One region of the Paeniglutamicibacter sp. genome, then DNA from elsewhere that is predicted to be linked to it. Evidence: predicted binding sites of a transcription regulator. Region 1 holds the regulator's gene; the other holds the start of a gene.
What was found. Region 1 encodes HrcA, which represses chaperone genes, less so after heat shock. Its sites were predicted from a motif close to TTNGCACTCGNNNNNNNCGAGTGCNAA; they were not measured.
Positions count from the first base shown of each region.

Region 2: the regulator HrcA is predicted to act here: its motif matches at 1,443-1,469, upstream of ACLQ7E_RS15585 (Hsp20/alpha crystallin family protein).

Region 1 is NZ_JBKKAP010000146.1:102,192-107,184, forward strand. It holds gene hemW (radical SAM family heme chaperone HemW) at 1-612, shown strand, start outside; gene ACLQ7E_RS17460 (DUF4870 domain-containing protein) at 709-1,122, opposite strand; gene ACLQ7E_RS17465 (DUF3097 family protein) at 1,347-2,201, opposite strand; gene hrcA (heat-inducible transcriptional repressor HrcA) at 2,481-3,494, shown strand; gene dnaJ (molecular chaperone DnaJ) at 3,544-4,683, shown strand; gene ACLQ7E_RS17480 (16S rRNA (uracil(1498)-N(3))-methyltransferase) at 4,680-4,993, shown strand, end outside.
Region 2 is NZ_JBKKAP010000129.1:11,139-16,131, reverse strand. It holds gene ACLQ7E_RS15595 (hypothetical protein) at 29-397, opposite strand; gene ACLQ7E_RS15590 (J domain-containing protein) at 394-741, opposite strand; gene ACLQ7E_RS15585 (Hsp20/alpha crystallin family protein) at 953-1,375, opposite strand; gene ACLQ7E_RS15580 (hypothetical protein) at 1,797-2,015, shown strand; gene ACLQ7E_RS15575 (aldo/keto reductase) at 2,124-2,969, opposite strand; gene ACLQ7E_RS15570 (hypothetical protein) at 3,062-3,514, opposite strand; gene ACLQ7E_RS15565 (proteasome activator) at 3,606-4,331, opposite strand; gene ACLQ7E_RS15560 (YbdD/YjiX family protein) at 4,523-4,714, opposite strand; gene ACLQ7E_RS15555 (carbon starvation CstA family protein) at 4,774-4,993, opposite strand, start outside.

The sequences.
Region 1 (4,993 bases):
CGCACCAGCGTGCAAACGGCGCTGTCCTACGATCCCGACCACATTTCGGCCTACGCTCTGATCATCGAGGAGGGCACCCGGCTGGCCGGGCAAATCCGCCGCGGTGAAGTGGCCAACATCGACGATGACGACCACGCGGACAAGTACCTGATCGCCGACGAGCTTTTCGCCGCCGCGGGATACGGGTGGTACGAGGTCAGCAACTGGTCCAAGGACGAAGCCAACCGCTGCCTGCACAACCTGGCCTATTGGCGGGGCGGTGACTGGTGGGGAGCGGGCCCGGGCGCGCACTCCCATGTGGGAGGGCTGCGCTGGTGGAACGTCAAGCACCCGGCGGCCTACCAGCAGCGCATCGACGCTGGCACCTCACCGGCGGCAGGCCGGGAAACCCCCGACGCCGAGGCGCGCTACCTGGAGCGGGCCATGCTGCTCACGCGCATCGTCGATGGCATGGACACCAGAGATCTGGAGCCAGCTGGACGCGCCGCCATTGCGGGGTTGATCGCCGACGGTTTGGTGGTGCCGGAGGCGGCGTTCGCCAAGAAAGTCGTCCTCACCCTGCAGGGGCGTTTGTTGGCAGATGCCGTGTTGCGGCGGTTGCTGGACTTCTAGACCCGGCATCGGCCGGCAACAAAAAACGGTGTGGAGCCCGGATTCGCCTTGAGGCGTTTCCAAGTTCCACACCGTTTTTGTACGTGTGTGCTATTCCTAGTGGAAGAGGCGCAGGTTCAATCCGTAGCGGTAGGGGCGCGACTTGTTGGCGTTGATTCCGGCCCGCACGCCGCTCATGGTCAGGAATAGCCAGATGGCCACGACCAGGATCGCGAAGAACCAGCCGACACCGGGGATCATCGAGAAAAGGTGCAGCACGATGGCCAGGACGGTCAGCGGGAAGGTGAAGTTCAGCGCTTCCTTGGATTCCTGTGCCGTGAACGGGCCGCGGGCCCTGAACACCGCGTAGATGATGAGCGCGGGAACGCATCCCAGGATCGCGCCGAAGTGGGCGATCATGGCCCACTGGCGATCCTCGGAGGGAGTCAGGGGCAGGGGTGCGGCCGAGGAACCTTCGAATCGATCCGGCTGGCTGTCGCCGCCGGGTGCATTTCGTGCCTCGTTTACCACTTCTGATGTCCTCTTCGTTGGGTTGGATGAACCGTTGGCCAGTTTATCCCCAAACGGGCACCGCGGGTGAACACGAAATGCCGTTCTGCGCGCATTTGGGCCGGGCGCGCGGATTTGGTGTGGATTATGCGCCATCCCGAATGGCCCACGTGCCCACTATGCGTGCGCGCGGTGAGTAACCTCACTGCCCGGCAGGCGGGCCGGTTGCCCGCTCCGTGCGGTTTTCAGTGGTCCTCGGCGGTCAGGAAGTCGATGACTTCCTCGACCCGGCCCAGCAGTGAGGGCTCCAGGTCGGCGTAGGACCGCACCTGGCCCAGGATCCTCTCCCATCCCTGGGCGATGTCGATCTGCTCCTGGTGCGGCCAGCCCAGTCCCTTGAGGATGCCGGTCTTCCAGTCGGTGCCGCGCGGCACCACCGGCCACGCCCTGATTTTCAGGACGGAGGGCCGGATGGCCTGCCACACATCGACGTAGGGGTGCCCGACGATCAGCACATTGCCGGCCGCGCCGGGCACGCGCATCGCCTCGGCCGCGATCTTCGCCTCCTTGGTCCCCGAAACGAGGTGGTCGACCAGGATGCCGAGCTTGCGCTGCGGGGAGGGGGCGAAGGCGCGGATGGCGCCGGCCAGGTCGTCGACGCCGTGCAGCGGTTCGACCACGATGCCCTCGACGCGCAGGTCGTGGCCCCACACCTTTTCGACCAGCTGGGCATCGTGCTTGCCCTCGACCCAGATGCGGCTGGCCCGGGCGGTGCGCGCCTTCAGCTCGGTGACCATGCGCGAACCCGAGGCGCTGCGCGCGGTTCCCTGGGGTGCCGGGGGAGCGGCGGCGGGCTCGATGACTTCCACAGGCTCGCCCTCAAGCAGGAAGCCGAAGCCGGCGCGGAAGGACTTGGTGCGCCCGCGCCGGTCCTCGAGGACCATCACGCGCATGCCGCCGGATTTTTCGGTCCGCACGACCTCGCCGACCCACCCGCTCTCCACGTCCTCCAGCAGCAGGCCGAGCGCCAGCGGGACCTTGCGCAGTACGAGTTTCTTGGGGGCGCTGATGTCCTGGGCGCCCCAGCCGTGGTTGCTCATCGTGTCACTTTCACCTAGTGGTCAACAGGTCCCCGGGCGATGCCTGCGGCGGCGCCGATCGCCAAACGGCGGGCCGCGTGCGGTGCGGCGATTGGCCGGTGTGTCGAACGCGGCATCGCGGTCAAGGACCAAACCATGCTAACAAGCGATGTGAAACGTATTAGACTTAGCAGTTGAACGTGTCGAGTGCCAATGCGCGCCTCCGGACCCCGGTGCCCGGCCGGGGCCAGTGCAGCGCCCCCTTGACCATGGTGATCCGGCTTGTCAGGAGAGGTGAGAATGACCGAACCGCGTCGGCTCGAGGTCCTTCGAGCCATCGTTGAAGACTACGTGCAGTCACGCGAGCCGGTTGGTTCGCGGGCCCTGCTCGAACGCCACGACCTGGGCGTCTCCGCCGCCACGATCCGCAACGACATGGCATCCCTGGAGGAAGAGGGGCTCATCGTTGCCCCGCACACCTCCTCCGGGCGGATCCCCACGGAAAAGGGCTACCGGCATTTCGTCGACCAGATCGGCGACATCAAGCCACTCTCGGGCGCCGAGCGGCGTGCCATCGCGGCGCTGCTTGAGGGTTCCCACGATGTGAACGATGTGCTGGAAAACACCGTGAGGCTGCTGGCCAGCATCACCCGCCAAGTCGCGCTGATCCAGGTCCCGCACTACTCCAACGCCACCGTGCGCCACATCGAGTTGGTCGGGCTGGGCGCCGGGCAGACCCTGGTGGTGCTCATCGCCTCCAGCGGCAAGGTCGAACAGCGCGTCATCCTGCTCCCGCCCACGGTGGGGGAGACGGACCTGCAGCGGCTGCGCGCGGCGCTGCTTTCGGTCCTGGATGCCAAGCCGATTTCCGACGTCGCCCGGCTCGCCCAGGGCGTCCCGGACACGGTCGATCCGCGACTGGCCCCGGCGGTCCGCGCCCTGGCCGAGGTCCTGGGTGCCCTGGCCCGGAACAGCTCGGTGGACCGCATCATCACCGCCGGCACCGCGAACCTGGCCCGGGCCAACATGGACTTCCCGCTGAGCATCACCCCGGTGTTGGAGGCGCTCGAGGAACAAGTGGTGCTCCTGCGCCTCTTCTCCGAACTCGAGCAGGACGCGCACGGCATTGCCGTGGGCATCGGCACGGAAAACCAGTACGGGGCGCTGACCGAGGCCTCGGTGGTTGCCACCGGATACGGTCCCGGCGAGCAGGCCATGATCGGCGTGCTGGGCCCGACCCGGATGAACTACCCCACCTCGATGGCCGCGGTTCGCGCCGTCGCCCGATATCTTTCCCGAATCCTGGCCGGCTAATGCGGGTCGAAACACATTTTGTGAAGTACGAAAGGACACAGCGAGCACTGTGAGCACCCATTACGAAGTCCTGGGCGTCAGCAAGGACGCCACCAGCGAGGAAATCAAGAAGGCCTACCGCAAGCTGGCCCGCAAGCTCCACCCCGACGTGAACCCCGGGGATGACGCGAGCGAGAAGTTCAAGCTGGTCACCCGCGCCTACGAGGTGCTTTCCGACGCGGACAAGCGCGCCAACTACGATTCCACCGGCAACGAAAACGGCACCGGCCAGACCGGCTTCGGCGGCGGCGGCGGATTTGGCGGGGGCGGCGGCTTCGGCGACATCTTCGAGCAGTTCTTCGGCGGAGGCGGCGGGGCCCAGGGCCCCGCATCGCGCACCCAGCGCGGCCGCGACGCATTGATCACCGCCACCATCGACCTGGCCGATGCCGTCGCCGGCACCGTGTACCCGCTGGAAATGGAAACGGCAGTCACCTGCACGACCTGCGCGGGCAGCTGCTGCCGCCCGGGCACCTCCCCGGTCACCTGCTCCATCTGCCACGGCGCCGGACAGGTCCAGCGCCCGGTGCGCTCGTTCCTGGGCCAGATGATGACGGTGGAGACCTGTGCCGCCTGCCGCGGCTACGGCACCACCATCCCTGACCCCTGCATCGACTGCAACGGCCAGGGCCGCGTCCGCGAACGCATCTCCAAGCAGCTCAAGGTTCCCGCCGGCGTGGCCAGCGGCACCCGCATCCACCTGGCAAACCAGGGCGAGGCAGGCCCCGGCGGCGGCCCCAACGGCGACCTCTACGTGGAGATCGAGGTCCGTCGGCACAAGATCTTCGAACGCGACGGGGTGGACCTGCATGCGCGCATGAACGTGCCGATGACCGCCGCCGCCCTCGGCGCCGACCTGGACCTGGAGACCTTCGACGGTTCCCAGGTCATCGAGGTCGAATCCGGTGCCCAGTCAGGTGACACCGTGCGCCTTCCGGGCCTCGGCGTCCCGCGGCTGCGCGGCGGCAAGCGCGGGGACATCATCGTCCACCTGCAGGTCGAGACCCCGACCAAGGTCGATGCCGCCCAACGCGAGCTGCTCGAGCAGCTGGCCAAGCTCCGCGGCGAGGAATTCGCCGAGGGCCGCATGGAAAACAGCGGCGGCATGTTCTCGCGGCTGCGCGGGAAGCTGGGCAACCTGGGCGCATGAGCAACCAGTGCTTCTTCCTGGCCCCCGGTGAGCTCAAGGACGCGCACGTGGGCGCCGAACTGCGGCTCGACGGCCCCGAGGGCCACCACGCGGTGACCGTCAAGCGCGTCCGCGCCGGCGAAACGATCGACCTGGTCGACGGCTCCGGGGTGCGGGCGATCGCCGAGGTCACGGCGACGCACAAGGCCGCGCTGGATGCGACAGTGCGCGGCCTGGAAATCGAGGCGCTGCCGCCGGTGGCCATCACCCTGGTGCAGGCGCTGGCCAAGGGGGACAGGGACCTGCAGGCCGTGGAGTCGGCGGTCGAGCT
Region 2 (4,993 bases), on a different contig from region 1:
CATCAGGTGACGGACCCTCGTGCGTTGTCTAGGTTTGGGGTCCATGGATGAACGCGATCGCATGGTCCACCGCCTTCTTGAACGCATCGTTGCGCAGCCTGATTTCTGCCTCCAGCGGGGATTCCACATAGTCGGTGATCCCCGGACGCAGCAGCCAGATGCCTCCAGCGGGCGGCAGGTAGATAACGGCAAAACAGCGGTGCTCTTCCTCCACCGTCCACATTGGAACCACCGCCAGCGCGGCCCCCGAATCCGCATTGATCCATTGCGCTCGGGGCAACGGAAATTCATGGATTTCGGGATCCAGGAACGGCGCCGCCCCCTTTCCCCAGCGCTCCTCAAAACGCTCAAAGAACTCGGGTAGCAATGGCGCATCGTAACGGTGCCAGGAATTCATTTAGCTCCTCCCCTCCTAGTCGAAGTCCACTTCAGCGGCCCGACTACCACTTGCGGATGGCGCGTCGCCGAGAACTGGACACGTAGTTTGATACCCGGTGCCGTGTTTTCCGAGCGAAGTTCTCGATCGTACAACGATCGAGACTCAGGATTGCCCAAGACCGCGTAGGCGTCCGTTGCTTCCTGAAGCAGGGATCGTTCGAGCCGTTCCTGCTCGACGCCGTGGGGTGCAGGCCGTGTGTCGGGATGATGCATGCGCAGCTGGAATCGGTATGCACGCGATATCTCCTCGGCGGTGGCTTCGGGGCCGAGCCCAAGAACCGAATATGGGTTGCAAAAGTCCACGAGTGCGCCTTTCTGCTCAACCGCCCCGGTCAGATGCTCAATCGGGGCCCTCCGGTTTGGTAGCGGGCGACCCCGGGCCCAAACAGGGCCCGGGGCTGCCCGCAGGGAACGGCATCAATCCCGGCCTATTGCTGGTGTGCCATGCAGCGAACGCCCCATGACACGGCGCCCGGAGCCAGCCGTCCCCGTCCGGTAAATCATCCATCGAAGATCAGGCGTTGATCGACTGTCGCCCGGGGTCTTGGCTGGTGATCGCGATCTTGCGCGCCTTCGCCTGTTCGGCGACAGGGACCCGGAGTATCAGCACGCCCGCATCGTAGCTGGCTTCGATCTTTTCCGTATCCAGGTTTTCACCCAGTACCAGCTGGCGGCTGAACACGCCCCGAGGACGTTCGGCGGCAAGGATCTCCACGTCTCCGTCCAATGCACCGCGCTCGGCCTTGACCGTTACGACGTTGTTTTCGACATCCAAGTCGATCGATTCATGACTGACGCCTGGCAGGTCGAACTCGATTTGGAATATGTCGCCGTCCCGCCATGCATCCATGCTCATGGCCGCCGGCCTGGTCGTAGTTCCCCAAACCTGCTGGGCGAGCTTGTCGAGTTCGCGGAACGGGTCTGAACGCATCAACATTATTCTCTCCTTCACAGTTTTGTCGTTTTCCGACCCACTGCCATGTGTAGCAGTGGGTATTAATTTTTTAGCACCGCAGCAACTCCTGCGCAAGCAAAAGAATCCTGAGAATTCGATGGATTTTCGACACGTTGCTGGTCGTCGATGCAGGGTGCGTCGGCCGCGCGCGGGTATGGGACCTGGCCCCTACCTCTCGGAAGTTCCTGTTCAGATTCCGGCGCATTGCTCCTTCAACCACCTCGGGTGCGCATGAGCCGGAGTAGAGAAAAGGGGGAGCTCGCTGCTCACCGCTGCGGAATGGATTGCCGTGACGGGCAACCTCAGTCCACGCTCGGGGGAAAAGGCGGCCGCATTCAAAGACGGTTGAAGGAGCGGGCCCAACACGCTCGGAGGGCAATCCATCCGTGGTTCTATAGGGGGCATGGGCGAATCGAGGACGACCCGAAGCCTGACGCTCTCCGACGGACTGGCGGTGTTCGTCGGACTCGCCGCTGCGGTGGTGCTGTTCCTCCAGCCCGGGGCTGCGGCAGATTGTCCGGTAGCCGACCTGGACGGGAAACTGAAGCCCGTGTCCGTGTCCGTGTCACTGTTGCTGCTCGGCCGGGCGCCAGTGGTTTCCGGGCAACTGTGCCGAAAGTGACCACGGGAAGCCGGGCTATGTCTTAAATGTGTGTGGGGACCCGGCAGCGGGTCCCCACACACATTTGTCTTCTCACTCTCCCGCGGAATGGGGAAGTGAATTTGTCGCCTAGGCGAAGTCGCTGACTGCCGGGTCGGCGGCGATGCGGCCCTCGGCGCCCTTGTCCAGGGCGTTGATTGCGGCAATGTCAGCGGCATCCAGCGACACGCCCAGGCCTGCCAGGTTCTCCATGATGCGCGAAGGGGTCACCGACTTCGGGATGACCACGTTGCCCAGGGCCAGGTGCCAGGCAATGACGACCTGGGCGACGCTGGCGTTGTGCTTTTCGGCAATGGCCACCAGTGCCGGGTCGTTGAGCAATTCATTGCCCTGGCCCAGCGGCGACCACGACTGGTGCAGGATTCCCTTGGCTGCCTCGAATTCGCGCAATTGCGCCTGCGGGAAGTACGGGTGGGTTTCGACCTGGTTGATCACCGGCAGCACGCCGGTGGCTTCCTCGAGCTCGGCGAGCGCCTCGACGGTGAAGTTGCAGACGCCGATGGACTTCACGCGACCGGACTTCTGCAACTCGACGAGCGCACGCCAGGTGTCCACGTACTTGCCCTGCTTGGGCTGCAGCCAGTGGATCAGGTACAGGTCGAGGTACTCCAGACCCAGGCGTTCCATGGATGCGTCGAAGGCAGCCAGGGTCGAGTCGTAGCCCTGGTCCGAGTTCCAGACCTTGGTGGTGATGAACATGTCCTCGCGGGGCACCTCGGTCGCGGCAATGGCGCGGCCGACGCCCTCCTCGTTGCCGTAGATGCGGGCGGTGTCGATGTGGCGGTATCCGGCGGCGAAGGCCTGCTGGACCACGTCGGTTGCGACGTCGTCTTCGACCTTCCACACCCCGTAGCCAAGCTGGGGAATGGTGTTGCCGTCGTGGAAGGTGAGATCTGGGGATACAAGGTTTGTCATGATTCCCATCCTGCCACCGTGCATTGACAGGCATTGGCGGAGGCGGGAATGATCAGCGCTGGGCGAAACCCGGTGCCCCGCAGTCCGAACCCTTAGTGCTTGGCCATTTCGGCCTCTGCCGCACTGATGCCGTCGGCCACCAGATCCGCGCGCATGGCAACGTTTTCCAGTCCCGCCGACGCATACCCCCAGCGTTCCCCGTCAAGGCGCGCCATGGCGGCGACCTGCGCGGTGGTGGCCAGGTCGTTGGCGGCCTTGGACAGCAGCCGGTGCACGGCGTAGAGCTCGTGGGGAACGTTCTCGCCGGTGCTCGGGTTCTTGGCCTGGGCGGCGACGCACACGACGCGCACCCGCTCCTGGAGCTCGGCCAGGTGGTTGGCGATCAGGATCAGGGCATTGTGCAGGTCGTCGTCCTCGATGCCCTCGAGGACCTGGTGCACCCGATCCAGCGAGCGCCCGAACCTGTCATAGGCACGGCGCCAGACCCCGTCGCCGAGTTCCTTGTTGTCGCGGCGTGCGCCACGAACGGAGGAGAACAGCCCCATCTACGTGTTTGCCTTTGTTATTGCCATGACGTCCCCCGGTGGTTCAAGATGCCCGAGGAACAAGTCGTTACCCGTGTTGCCACTTTCAAGTCTAGAGGTATTGCCCGAACCCGGTCTCTCCCTCGACGCCCGGACCCTGCGTGGGATGCTCGGGGCCGGGAGCTGTTCCAGGACCTCCCTGCGGCATGCGTTCGGGCTCGCCCTGCTCGTTGATGACGATCCCGGGGGCCACCTGGGTGCCCGGGGGAAGCTGGCGCATGGCCATGCGCTGGGCCAGCTGCTGGTTGACCAGCTGCTGGGCGGCCATGGCCGCTTGCAGTCCGTGGAAGACGCCTTCGAGCCAGCCGACCAGCTGGGCCTGGGCCACGCGAAGCTCGGCCTCCGAGGGTGTCTCGCCGTCGGCGAAGGGCAGCCGGATGCGGTGGAGTTCCTCGGCAAGTTCCGGGGACAGCCCGGTCTCCAGCTCGTGGACGGAGCGTTCATGGATGTCGGCCATTCGGGTGCGGGCTTCCTCGTCCAATGGTGCAGTACGCACCTCTTCAAGCAGTTGCTTGATCATCCCGCCAATGCGCATGAGTTTGGCAGGCTCGCCAATGCTCATCACGTGCACGTTGTCCTTGCCGAGGGCATGAACGCCCGGGGCGCCGGGGGCGTTGCCGGGACCGGGTGCGCCGGGCTGCTGGGCGGGACCCGTGGGTTGGGCGCCCGGGCGGGTGCCGGCCTCGGCCGACGCCTGGTATGGCCACGCCGCGTCGTCGGGCGCGGGAGTGTTCGATGCAGCGGTGGGATCGGGGATCTGTTCACTGTGCTCGCTCATGGCTCCATCTTGCCATGCACTCCCCCGGTCCGGCAGGAGGTTTTCGTTGTTGATTCAAAGCCCGCCGTGGTTCCTGGCCCGCAAGGCCGTTCCCTGCCGGCCCTGCGGGAACCCGGGCAAACGCCACGGGGCCGGCGGACAGAGTGTCCACCGGCCCCGCGACCCCTATGCACCGATGCGCAGAACGCGGATCAACAGCACCGACCCTGCGGGTTCTTCTCCTGCCAGTCGGTGTAGTCGCGCCAGAACTCGCGCTCGCCCATGGGAGCGACACCCGGATGCGTGCGGGCCTGGTGTTCGAGGTACACCCGGTATTTGTCGGCCCCGAGCACCCCCTCGAGATAGCGCACCATCCCCCGGGCCGCTTTGCCCGTCACGGCCATTCCGCGCGCCAGCGCCGAAGCACCGGCAACTTGCGGGGTTCCGCCTGCGGTGTCCATGCTCAGTGGCCCCCGCGTGCAATCTGGTGCTCCGGAGGAACCTGCTTCCAGGCCTTCTCCAGTTCCTTCTCCGCCGGAGAGGAAACCAGTCCGCTCGGTGCATAGATCTTTGAGGGGATTTCCGGATCCTCGGTGTTCCTGCCACCGCCGTTGGGGTAGGCCCGGATGGTGGCGATGATGGCAGTGATGATCACGATCAGCGAAAGCACCAGGAAGATCACC